2 linked regions of the Youhaiella tibetensis genome follow. The protein of the gene in region 1 interacts with the protein of each later gene in a pairwise test. Links are inferred from orthologs where the notes say so. Each region holds a gene or a part of one and is shown on either strand. Other genes may lie near its edges.

Region 1 (5,841 bases):
CCTCAAGCTCTTCGGGCGAGAGGACGCCGAGGTGGCGGGAGCGCGGGCGGCTTCGGAAGAATTGCGCGTGCGTACGATGCGAGTGATGCGGATCGCCTTTCTCAGCTCGGCAGTGCTCGAATTCTTCGCCGCACTCGGAGTGGCGGGCGTGGCTCTTTATATCGGGCTCACGTTCCTTGATCTGGTGACGTTGCGGGGCACCGAACTGACGCTTCAGGCCGGCCTCTTCTGCCTGCTGTTGGCACCGGAGGTCTACCAGCCGCTGCGCCTGATGGCCGCCCACTATCACGACCGTGCCGCCGCCAAGGCCGCGGCCGCCGAAATTGCCAATCAGGCCGAGGGATTTCCCGATGCAACTCCACTCGTTGCCCTGTACCACAACCCGCCGCTGCGCCACGAAGGCGCGGCCAAGCTTGCGATCGAGGGGCTGACGGTCAAAACGCCACAGGGACGAACGGTCATCGAAGGCCTTGCGCTTGACGTCGCTCCTGGGACGCGGATCGCGATCCTGGGCGAAAGCGGGATCGGCAAATCCACTCTCCTTGAAGCGATCGGCCGGCTACGCGCCGCGACGGGCGAGATCGCCATCGATGGCGCCCCGCTCAACGACATCGGCGAAGGCCGATTGCGGCAGCGGATGGCCATGCTGAACCAGCGGCCACGCATTTTCGCCGGCAGCCTTGCGGACAACATCCGGCTGGGCCGGCGCGGCGCCTGCGACACGGCCGTAACCCTGGCGGCCCAGCGCGCGCGGGTAACCGACTTCGCCCGACTGCTGCCTGAGGGACTGGAGACGCGCCTGGGCGAGGATGGTCTGGGACTGTCCGGCGGGGAAATCCAGCGCGTGGCCCTCGCCCGGCTCTACCTGCGCGACCCCGGCCTCATGCTTCTGGATGAACCGACGGCCCATCTCGACCCCGAGACGGAGGCGCTGGTCCTCGACGGTCTGCTCGACTTCGCGCAGGGCCGCACGCTGGTCGTGGCCACGCACTCGCGGTTCGTGGCGGCACGCATGGACAAAGTCTTTCGGCTGGCGGGCGGCAAGCTGCTGCCGACGATCCGACCGGCGCGGGTCCGAACAGACGGAAGGGGTGCAGCATGAGGGCCATTTTCGCATTCCTGCCGCTCTTCGTGCGCCTGAAAGGGCCGCTGACGCTGACCCTCGTGCTCTCGCTCGTAACGCTTGCAGCCGGCACGGCGCTGCTCGGCCTATCGGGCTGGTTCCTGACGGCAGCCGCGCTGAGCACGGCAGGCGCCGCATTCAATCTTTTTGCGCCCTCGGCTGGCGTGCGTGGCCTGTCCTTCATCCGCATCCTTTCGCGCTACGGAGAGAAGCTCTCGGGCCACGACGCCACGCTCAAGCTGCTTTCCGACCTGCGCCAGTGGCTATTCGCCAGACTCTTCCCCTTGGCCCCTCTTGGCCGGCGGCTTGGACGCGGCGACCTGGTGAGCCGCCTGCTGGGTGACGTCGAGGCGCTCGACACGGTGTTCCTGGTGGCGCTGGGCCCCATCAGCACGGCAGTGCTCGCGGGAGTCGCAATGACGACGCTGCTGGCTTTCCTGCTGCCCGGGGCAGCGCTGGTCTACGCGCTCGCTTTTGCTGGCGCAGCAATCGGGGTGCCGGTGCTTCTGGTGGCAGCCTCGCGGCGCACCGGCGCCGAGGTCGTGGCCGCGAGTGGGCGCCTGCGCGGTGTCGCGCTCGATAGCATCGAGGGACAGCAGGACCTCGTGATCTTCGGCGAAACCCAAAGTGCCCGCGACCAGATCGAGGCGGCGGCAGGGGATCTCGCGCGGGCGCGCCGCAGGCTGGGCTTTCACGGCACGCTCGCTGCCGGCGCAGTACAAGGCTCGATGGCGATTGCGACCATTGGTACGCTCGTGGCGGGGCTCGCCGCCCTGGAAGCCGGCAGTATCGGCGGACCGTTGATGGCAGGCCTACTGCTGGCGGTGATCGCCAGTTTTGAAGCCTGCGCGATGCTCGTGCGCAGCGCGGCACGTCTCGCAAGCGCGGCGGCCGCAGCTGAGCGCCTGCAGGAGCTTGCCACGATGGAACCCGCTGTGACCGATCCCGGCGCCCCCCGCCCCATCCCTGACGGCGGCGCAATGAGCCTCGAAGGGGTTAGCTTCGGCTATGGGCCGGGGCGACGGGTGCTGTCGCGGGTGAACCTCGGCATCGCCGATGGCAGTTGCGTGGCGATCCGTGGACCGAGCGGTTCTGGCAAGTCGACGATCGCGCAATTGCTGCTGCGGCTGGTGGATCCCCAGGCCGGTCGGGTGCGCCTTAACGGCGTGGACATCCGTACGGTGGCGTTGGCCGACCTGCGTCGGCGCGTGGCGCTAATGACCCAGGACGCCCCAGTCTTCCACGACACTATCCGCGCCAACCTGCTCATCGGCCGGAACGATGCCAGCGACGAAGCGCTCTGGCAGGCTCTGGATGCGGTGCACCTGGGCGACTTCGTCCGCTCCCTGCCCCGTGCGCTCGACACTATGCTGGGCGAAGCCGGCAAGACGCTTTCGTCCGGCCAGGCCCGCCGGATGTGCCTTGCCCGCACCCTGCTCTCGAACGCCTCGGTCATCGTGCTCGATGAACCTACCAGCGGCCTCGACGCAGAAACGGAATCCGCTTTCCTTGCCGACCTCCCCCGGATCACGGCCGGCAAGACCACAATCGTCATCACCCACGCCCAGGTTCCGGCAAACTACGACCGGGTAATCAACGTTCAGGCTGGACGTGTATCGGCGGATCGTTCTGCCATGTGAGATGGCTGGATCGCTTAGCGAAACCCGTTGACGCCTTCCCTAAGATCGCGCAACCTTCCCAGCATTCACCAGTCGGGAGGCAAACTTGGGCCAGTCAGAAGGCAAGGAACGCGAGGATAGCGCGATCGGCGTGCTCGTGAAGGCGTTCCATGTGCTCGAGATCATGGCTGACATGGCCGAGCCGGCCCCCTTGCGACAGATCGCCAAAGAGACGGCCCTTCCCAAGGGGACGCTGTTCCGCATTCTCCAGACGCTGGTGGGCCTTGGATACGTGAACCAGTTGACCGATAGCAGCGACTATTACCTGACCAGCCAGATGGCCTACCTCAGCCGCAACGCGCGCCAGGAAGACATCAAGATGCTGACTCTGCCGTTGATGAAGGCGCTGCATTCCAAATTCAACGAAACGATCAACCTTGGCGTGCTCGAAGGACAGTTCGTCTACTACGTCGCGGTATTGGAAGCGCAGCGGCCGCTGGCATGGCGCGTGCCGGCTGGTACGCGGGACACCTTTCATTCGACGGCGCTCGGTCGGGCCATCGTCGCGCAGTTGACCGCCCCCCACCGCGAAGCACTGGTTCATCGCGCCAATCTCAAGTCGCGCACGACCACCAGATCAGGGATAACGCGGGAAACCTTGGCTGCGCTGATTGAAGAGGTTCGGCACGAGCGAGTGGCGTTTGACCTCGAGGAAAACGATGATGGCGTGGTGTGCATCGGCGTACCGGTCTTCATCGACGGACGCGTCGTGGCGGCCGTGAGTGTGTCCGTACCTGCTACCCGCTATACCCCGGCGCTGGGTGAGGAAATCAAGCAGGCACTCATTGAAGTAGACTTCAACTTCAAGACCAATGCCGGAAAGCGCGGCAACGGTGCAATTGCCGCGCATGAAGATCCGGCGGCAGGGAACCGCCGGATCTGAGCCTTCCGATCAGCCGATTTTGGGGGCGACCTCACGGGCAGCATCGCGGACGACTTCAAGGGTGGCGTCGACCACGTCATCTTTATGTTCGGAGGAGACGAACCAGGCACCGCGTTCAAGCACGCGCACGCCTCTTTGGAGCAACGCGAGCGCGAAGAGGCTGTAGCCTTTCTTGTCGGACCGGGCCATCTCACGATAGTTACGGGCCGGAGCCTCCAAGCCGAAGGCAACATGGAACATCAAAGGGAAGCCGGTAACCTGGGCCTTGATACCTGCCTCCTTGAGGATATCGCGGATGCCAGCCTGGAGACGATCACCGAAAACGGAAGTGCGCTCGTGGTGCTCGCCCGTGAGGCCCTGTTGGGTTCCGATCATCGCTGCCATCGCGACGGGCTGCGCGTTGAACGTTCCACCATGCAAAACGCCGCCGGTGGCGAACATGTCGATCAGGTCGGCGCGACCGGCGATCGCGGCAACCGGAAAACCGTTGGCAATAGCCTTGGCGAAGATGGAGATATCGGGCGTCACGCCGAAGAGCTTCTGGGCACCGCCCTGCCCTAGGCGGAAGCCGGTGATTACCTCATCGAAGATCAGAAGCGTACCGTGCTTGCGACAAGCCGCCTGGACGCCCTCGAGATATCCCGGTGCCGGGGAGATTGCGCCCTGATTGCACATTGCCGCTTCCATGAAAACTGCAGCCACGTCACCCTTGGCGAGGCGGGCCTCCACGGCAGCCAAATCGTTCCAGCCCAGGATCGAAAGGCCAGCCGCTTCGGACGGATCCTGCCCCTTGCTCCCACCAACGGCCGTGGGTGCCCCTTCCGGCCCTGCCACATCGAGTGCGGGCGCGGTGGACCAGAGGATATTGTCGAACCAACCGTGGTAATGGCCTTCGAACTTGACGATCGTTCGACGGCCGGTGGCGGCCCGTGCAAGGCGCATCGCTGCCTGCGCTACCTCCGAGCCAGATGAGCCGAAGCGAATGCGCTCGGCCGAAGGGATGCGCTCGCAGATGATGCGGGCGGCTTCGAACTCGATGGGCGCCTGCCCCGCAAAGAGAATGCCTCGATCGACCTGATCTTTGACCGCCTGGCGCACGCCCAGGGGATTGTGGCCGAGGACCATTGCGCCCATTCCACAATAGTAGTCGATCAGGCGGTTGCCATCGACGTCGAAGAGGTAGGGCCCCTCCCCGCGTTCGAAGACGAGCGGCCCCGGCTGCATTCCGAGACGGAAGTTGGAGTTAACCCCGCCCGCCACGAACCTGGAGTTCTCCGCAATAACCTTGGCCGATCTATCGAAATTCAGTTTCTCGCCCATCGGCGAACCCTCCATCGCAATGTCGCCTGAAGGGAAGCAAAACGCGCATTTCCTGTAAAGGAACGCGCGTCTCGCAATACGAAACACTAGCGGCGTCGGTTCGTCGAATTAGACGTAAATCTGTACCGGCTTGGGAGTGTCGCTGCGCTCGATGAGCGAGGAAGGCATGTTATCCTCCAGAAGCGGCGACGTAGAGGTCCCTGTGCCCAGGGTCGTGCACCCGCCCCCGGCGGCCGAGGCAACAAGCGCCAGGAGCAGTGTCGCGCGGGCTTTCTTTTCGTACGAGTTGCTGGCAACCCGCTTAGTCGTAGAATCGGTCACTTCGATATCCAAGCAAGAATAGACCCGCGCATATTTCGGGAGTTCATCACGGATGCAAGGTACCGCCAGAAGAAAAACGCCGTTTATAAAGCGACTTAAAAGCGCTCCCGTCTCTCAGATCTTAAGCCGGATAGGCTTGTCGAGATTGAAGACGACGCCGTCGTCGCCCTTGTCAGAGCGCCACATCAGCATTCCGACCTCTGCCGGTTCGTCGAGCACGGTCAGCCCGGCGTGCCAGGCGTCCCGGGCTATGCAGATGGCATCGCCCGGCCCAGCGAGGTAAGCCTCCACACCATCTAGGTCGGGCGCGCCGGTGGGCAATTTCGGGGCAACGACGACCAACCAGCGCCCAACCTTGATCGGCAGGAACGTCTGGGTGGAATGAGGGTGTCGCTCGAGAAAGGTGAGTTCGATCGCATCGGGCGGCACAGGTTGTGGTGCAAGCACCGTAAAGACGTGCCGACCGGGCACGTCTCCAACCTCTGCAACCAGTGGCGCCTCTGTAGCCTTCCCTC
Region 2 (5,279 bases), 1.5 Mb from region 1 along the record:
GGCCATACCTCGATGATCCGCCGCGATCCGGTCGGCATCGTCGGATCGATCGCGCCTTGGAATTACCCATTGATGATGATGGCCTGGAAGCTGGCGCCGGCCATTGCGGGCGGCAATACCGTGGTCTTCAAGCCATCCGAGCAGACCCCGCTCACCGCGCTCAAGCTGGCAAAGGTCATGGCGGAGATTCTGCCCGAAGGCGTCGTCAACGTGGTTCTCGGGCGCGGCGATACCGTGGGGAACGCCCTCATCAACCATCCGAAGATCGGGATGATCTCGATTACCGGCGACATCGCGACCGGCAAAAAGGTCCTGCAGGCGGCTGCGAAATCGGTCAAGCGGACGCATCTTGAACTGGGTGGGAAGGCTCCAGTCATCGTCTATGACGATGCCGATCTTGAGCAGGTCGTCACCGGACTCAAGGCCTTCGGCTACTACAATGCCGGCCAGGACTGCACCGCAGCCTGTCGTATCTATGCCGGTCCCAGGATACACGATCGTCTGGTGGCCGACCTTTCATCGGCGGTTGCCTCGATCAGGTACAACCAGGCCGACGACACCCTGAACGAGATCGGTCCGCTCATCTCGCGGCGCCAGCGCGATCGGGTGGCCAGTTTCGTCGAGCGCGCCGCCGAGCTGCCACATATCCAGATCACGACGGGCGGGCATGTGTCGGGCGACAAAGGCTTCTTCTACGAGCCCACGGTCATCGCCGGCGCTCTCCAGCAGGACGAAATCGTTCGGCGTGAAGTCTTCGGGCCCGTGGTCTCGGTAACGCGCTTCTCGGATCCCGAAGATGCCATCGCGTGGGCAAATGACTCAGACTATGGCCTCGCATCGTCTGTGTGGACCAAGGATATCGACAAGGCCATGCAGACGGCAGCACGCCTTCAATACGGGTGCACCTGGATCAATACGCACTTCATGCTCGTGAACGAAATGCCGCATGGCGGTCTCAAGCAATCCGGCTATGGCAAGGACATGAGCATGTACGCACTGGAAGACTACACCGCTGTGCGGCATGTTATGATCAACCATGGATAGTGAATAGCGGAGGCGCCATGCGTCGTCGGAGTTTGATCGGCATTGCCCTGGCATTGGGCCTGGGCACGCCTCTTCTTGCCGGGGCTGCACTGGCGGCCGAGGACGCCCGTGCCGTGCTCGATGGATATCTCGCGGCCTGGAATGCCCATGACGCAAGCCGGGCCGCCGAGTTTTTTGCCGACGACGTGGTGTATTACGACGCCTCGGTCGGCAGGCCGATCCAGGGCAAGCAGGGAGCCAAGGAGGGGGTCATCGACAACTTCCTCAATGCCGCGCCCGATGCCCTGTGGCTTCTCAAGGGCGAGCCGGTGGTTTCGGACGGCAAGGTGGCATTCGAATGGGAGTTCTCGGGCACCAATACCGGTGCCTGGGCCGACGGCACTGCGCCCACCAACAAGCCCTTCAAGTTCACCGGCGCGTCGGTGATGCAGGTGCACGACGGCAAGATCACGCTACAGAGCGACTACTACGACGCCCTGGGGTTCTACAAGCAGCTCGGGCTCATGTAGCTGTCCGCGCCGAGGGCGTGGCTGAAAGCAGGCTCAAGGCCGCCCGAATGTCACCTTCGGTGTTCTCCAGGTGGACGCGCATTGCCTCGCCGGCCTTGCGGGGGCTTCCTTGCGTTATGGCGTCGAGGATGCGCTGGTGGGCGGCAATCGTGTCGGCCAGGGTGTGGCCCCGCAATTCGTTGCCGCGACGGCTGATGAAGAAGCTCTCCTGCAGCGGGTCGGCCATGGCTTCGAAGAGGTAGACCAGGATGCGGTTGCCGCTCGCCAGGGCGACGGCTTCATGAAAGCCCATGTCGTATCCCTGGAACCGCAGTTCCGAGCCGGCGGGGTCTCGGCCACTGCGCAATTCCTCTTCGGCCACGCGCATGCCCTGTAGCGCTGCTTCGATCGCGGCAATGGCCGGGCGGCTGGCGCGCTTGGCGGCCAGGGTGGCGGACTGGACCTCGAGCGAAAGCCGCAGTTCCACCAGGTCGAACAGCCCCTTGGCGTCGTACTGCACGATCGCGGTGAGAAAATCGGAAAACACCGCGCCGTTCGGTTCGCGCACCACGGCGCGGCGGCCGCGCGAAACTTCGAGCAGGCCGCGGCCGGCGACCATCTTGACCGCCTCGCGCATCGTCAGGCGACTGACCCCGTAGCGGGCGGCCAGTTCGGCTTCGCTGGGCAGCTTTTCACCGGGCGAGAGCTGGCCGAGAATCAGAGTGGCCAGTTCATGGGCAACGGCTTCCGCTGCGGTGGGCCCTTCGGCCTTTCCGCCTTCGGCGATGCGGGTCAATTTTCCTCCACTTGTCAGATAAGTGTAGCCGGTTTCGGCTTGCTAGCACGAACAGCCCGACGATGTCTGACTTATTTTTGAACCATATAGCAGCGCGGCGTGGGCGTGCAATCGGCGTCTTTCACTTGCTGTGTGAGCAAAATCACTGCTGCGTCGCAGCGGACTTTGCTCATGGTGACGTTGTCATCACTGCATGCGCTTTACAAAGATATCTGACTTAAATAAGTTCTGGTCGATCGGCCTGGGAGGGCTGGTCATGGTCCGCAACAGGACCATTTGCTGGGAGGATTTCTGGAAATCGGTTTCGTGCAGTGCGCGCCGTCTGGCGCTCGCGCCCCTGTCTTCGTGCGCAAAGCACGGCGACGGTGGCGACCTGCGTGGAACCCGTCCGGCGGGCCGCCCGCATGCGTGCAAGATCAAAATCGATCCGACAACTCAGGGAGTTGAGACGTGAAGCTTTTCAAAACCATGGTTACCTTGGCGATCGCCGGTGCGCTGTCGCTGAGCACCGCGGCCTTCGCCCAGGACAAGGGCACCATCGGCATTGCCATGCCGACCAAGTCGTCGCTGCGCTGGATCAGCGACGGCAATGAACTCAAGGCCGCCCTCGAAGCCAAGGGCTACAAGGTCGACCTGCAGTACGCGGAAGACGACATTCCGAACCAGCTCAGCCAGATCGAGAACATGGTGACCACGGGCGTCAAGGCGCTGGTGATCGCATCGATCGATGGCACGACGCTCTCGAACGTCCTGCAGCAGGCCAAGGACAGCGGCGCCCTCGTGGTGGCCTATGACCGTCTGATCCGTGAAAGCCCGAACGTGGACTATTACACCACCTTCGACAACTTCAAGGTCGGCGTCCTCCAGGCTGAATCGCTCCTCAAGGGCCTCGGCTATCCGGACAAACAGGGCCCGTTCAACGTGGAGCTCTTCGGCGGTTCGCCGGACGATAACAACGCCTTCTTCTTCTATGATGGCGCCATGTCCGTTCTCCAGCCGCTGATCGACAAGGGCGTCCTGGTGGTCAAGTCCGGCCAGATGGGCATGGACAAGGTTGGTACGCTCCGTTGGGACGGCGCGGTCGCCCAGGCCCGCATGGATAATATCCTTTCGGCCAACTACTCGGACGGCAGCCGTGTCGATGCGGTCCTGTCGCCCTATGACGGTCTGTCGCGCGGCATCATCTCCTCGCTCCGCGGCGTTGGTTACGGCTCTGCCGACCAGCCCTGGCCGATCATCTCGGGTCAGGACGCCGAAGTTCCCTCGGTCAAGGGCATCATCGCCGGCGAGCAGTATTCGACGATCTTCAAGGATACGCGCGAGCTGGCCAAGGTGACCGCCGAGCTGGTCGATGCAGCTCTCTCGGGCGGTACCCCGTCCCAGATCAACGACACCACCACCTACAACAACGGCATCAAGGTGGTGCCCTCGGTGCTGCTGACCCCCTACACGGTCGACGCCAGCAACTACCAGAAGGTTGTCGTGGACTCCGGCTACATCAAGGCCGACGACCTGAAGTAAGGTCCTGAAAAACAGGGGAGCCCCGTGCCGGTCACGGGGCTCTTCCGCATTCAGGGCCACGTTTGTAAAATCGATCCGTGCTTCATCCGGGCGCGGCTAAGGCAAAGGTTACGCGATGGGCAACACCATTCTGGAAATGCGTAATATCACCAAGACCTTCCCTGGTGTTAAGGCGCTGCAGAATGTCAACCTGACCGTCGAAGCCGGCGAGATCCACGCCATCGTGGGCGAGAACGGGGCCGGCAAGTCTACGCTGATGAAAGTGCTGTCAGGGGTTTATCCCTATGGCGACTATTCCGGCGAGATTTTCTTTGAGGGCCAGGAATGCCGTTTCAGGGGCATCCATGACAGCGAGAGGCTGGGCATCGTCATCATCCACCAGGAACTGGCGCTGGTCCCGCTGCTCTCGATCACCGAGAATCTCTTCCTGGGTAACGAGCACGCGCGGTTCGGCATCATCGATTGGGATGCCAACGAGATGCGTACGCGCGCGCTGCTCAGGAAGGTGGGGCTCAACGAGGACCCCAAGACGCTGATCACCAATCTGGGGGTCGGCAAGCAACAGCTGGTCGAGATCGCCAAGGCGCTCTCCAAGGAAGTGAAGCTGTTGATCCTGGACGAGCCGACCGCGAGCCTGTCGGAAAAGGATAGCGACGCGCTGCTCAGTCTCCTGCTCGAGTTCAAGGCGCAGGGCATCTCCTCGATCCTGATCTCCCACAAGCTCAACGAGGTGGGGAAGGTCGCCGACCGGATCACCATCCTGCGCGACGGCGCGACGATCGAAACGCTCGACAAGGTCGATATCTCGGAGGATCGCATCGTCTCCTCGATGGTCGGGCGCACAATGGATGACCGCTACCCCAGGCGCGAACCGAAGATCGGCGAGCCGATGCTCGAGGTGCGCAACTGGGTGGTCCACCACGCGCAGCACGCCGACCGGCAGGTCGTCAAAGGCGTCAACCTGACGCTGCGCAAAGGTGAGATCGTGGGCATAGCCGGGCTGATGGGCTCGGGGCGTACCGAATTCGCGATGAGCCTTTTCGGCAAGTCCTACGGCAGGAACATTTCGGGCGAGGTGCTCATGCACGGCAAGCCCGTCGACGTTTCGACCGTCGGGCGAGCGGTCGACAACGGCATCGCCTACGTGACCGAGGACCGCAAGAATTACGGGCTTATCCTCATCGACCACATCAAGCACAACGTCACGCTCTCGAACCTCAAGGGTGTGTCGAGCGGCGCGGTGATCGATGACCTGCGGGAGCTCAAGGTCGCCAACGATTACCGCAAGAAGACCAATATCCGCTCGTCGAGCGTCTACCAGAAGACGGTGAACCTGTCGGGCGGCAACCAGCAGAAAGTCGTCCTGTCCAAGTGGCTCTTCGCCGACCCCGAGGTGCTGATCCTGGACGAGCCCACGCGCGGCATCGACG

What was found.
Region 2: the proteins of FNA67_RS09085 (region 1) and FNA67_RS16535 interact in binary tests that used the Escherichia coli proteins (3 or more experiments, as listed by UniProt). The link is inferred for Youhaiella tibetensis from one-to-one orthologs.

What each region holds. Positions count from the first base shown.
Region 1 is NZ_CP041690.1:1,891,031-1,896,871, reverse strand. Bases 2,851-5,675 are described here. They hold FNA67_RS09085 (aspartate aminotransferase family protein), read right to left. Parts: upstream 5,006-5,675; coding sequence 3,695-5,005; downstream 2,851-3,694. Other genes in these bases: FNA67_RS09075 (ureidoglycolate lyase), read right to left, coding at 5,441-5,675; FNA67_RS09080 (hypothetical protein), read right to left, coding at 5,114-5,326; FNA67_RS09090 (IclR family transcriptional regulator), read left to right, coding at 2,851-3,685. Outside these bases: thiol reductant ABC exporter subunit CydD, read left to right, coding at 1-1,102; thiol reductant ABC exporter subunit CydC, read left to right, coding at 1,099-2,763; more of FNA67_RS09090, read left to right, coding at 2,849-2,850; more of FNA67_RS09075, read right to left, coding at 5,676-5,841. UniProt on the Escherichia coli protein: Aminomutase that catalyzes the transfer of the amine group on carbon 2 of glutamate 1-semialdehyde to the adjacent carbon 1 to form 5-aminolevulinate.
Region 2 is NZ_CP041690.1:3,376,175-3,381,453, reverse strand. Bases 438-3,360 are described here. They hold FNA67_RS16535 (FadR/GntR family transcriptional regulator), read right to left. Parts: upstream 2,329-3,360; coding sequence 1,546-2,328; downstream 438-1,545. Other genes in these bases: chvE (multiple monosaccharide ABC transporter substrate-binding protein), read left to right, coding at 2,797-3,360; FNA67_RS16540 (ester cyclase), read left to right, coding at 1,062-1,553; FNA67_RS16545 (gamma-aminobutyraldehyde dehydrogenase), read left to right, coding at 438-1,044. Outside these bases: more of FNA67_RS16545, read left to right, coding at 1-437; more of chvE, read left to right, coding at 3,361-3,849; mmsA (multiple monosaccharide ABC transporter ATP-binding protein), read left to right, coding at 3,965-5,279. UniProt on the Escherichia coli protein: Transcriptional activator of the glcDEFGB operon which is associated with glycolate utilization, and encodes malate synthase G and the genes needed for glycolate oxidase activity. Also negatively regulates the transcription of its own gene.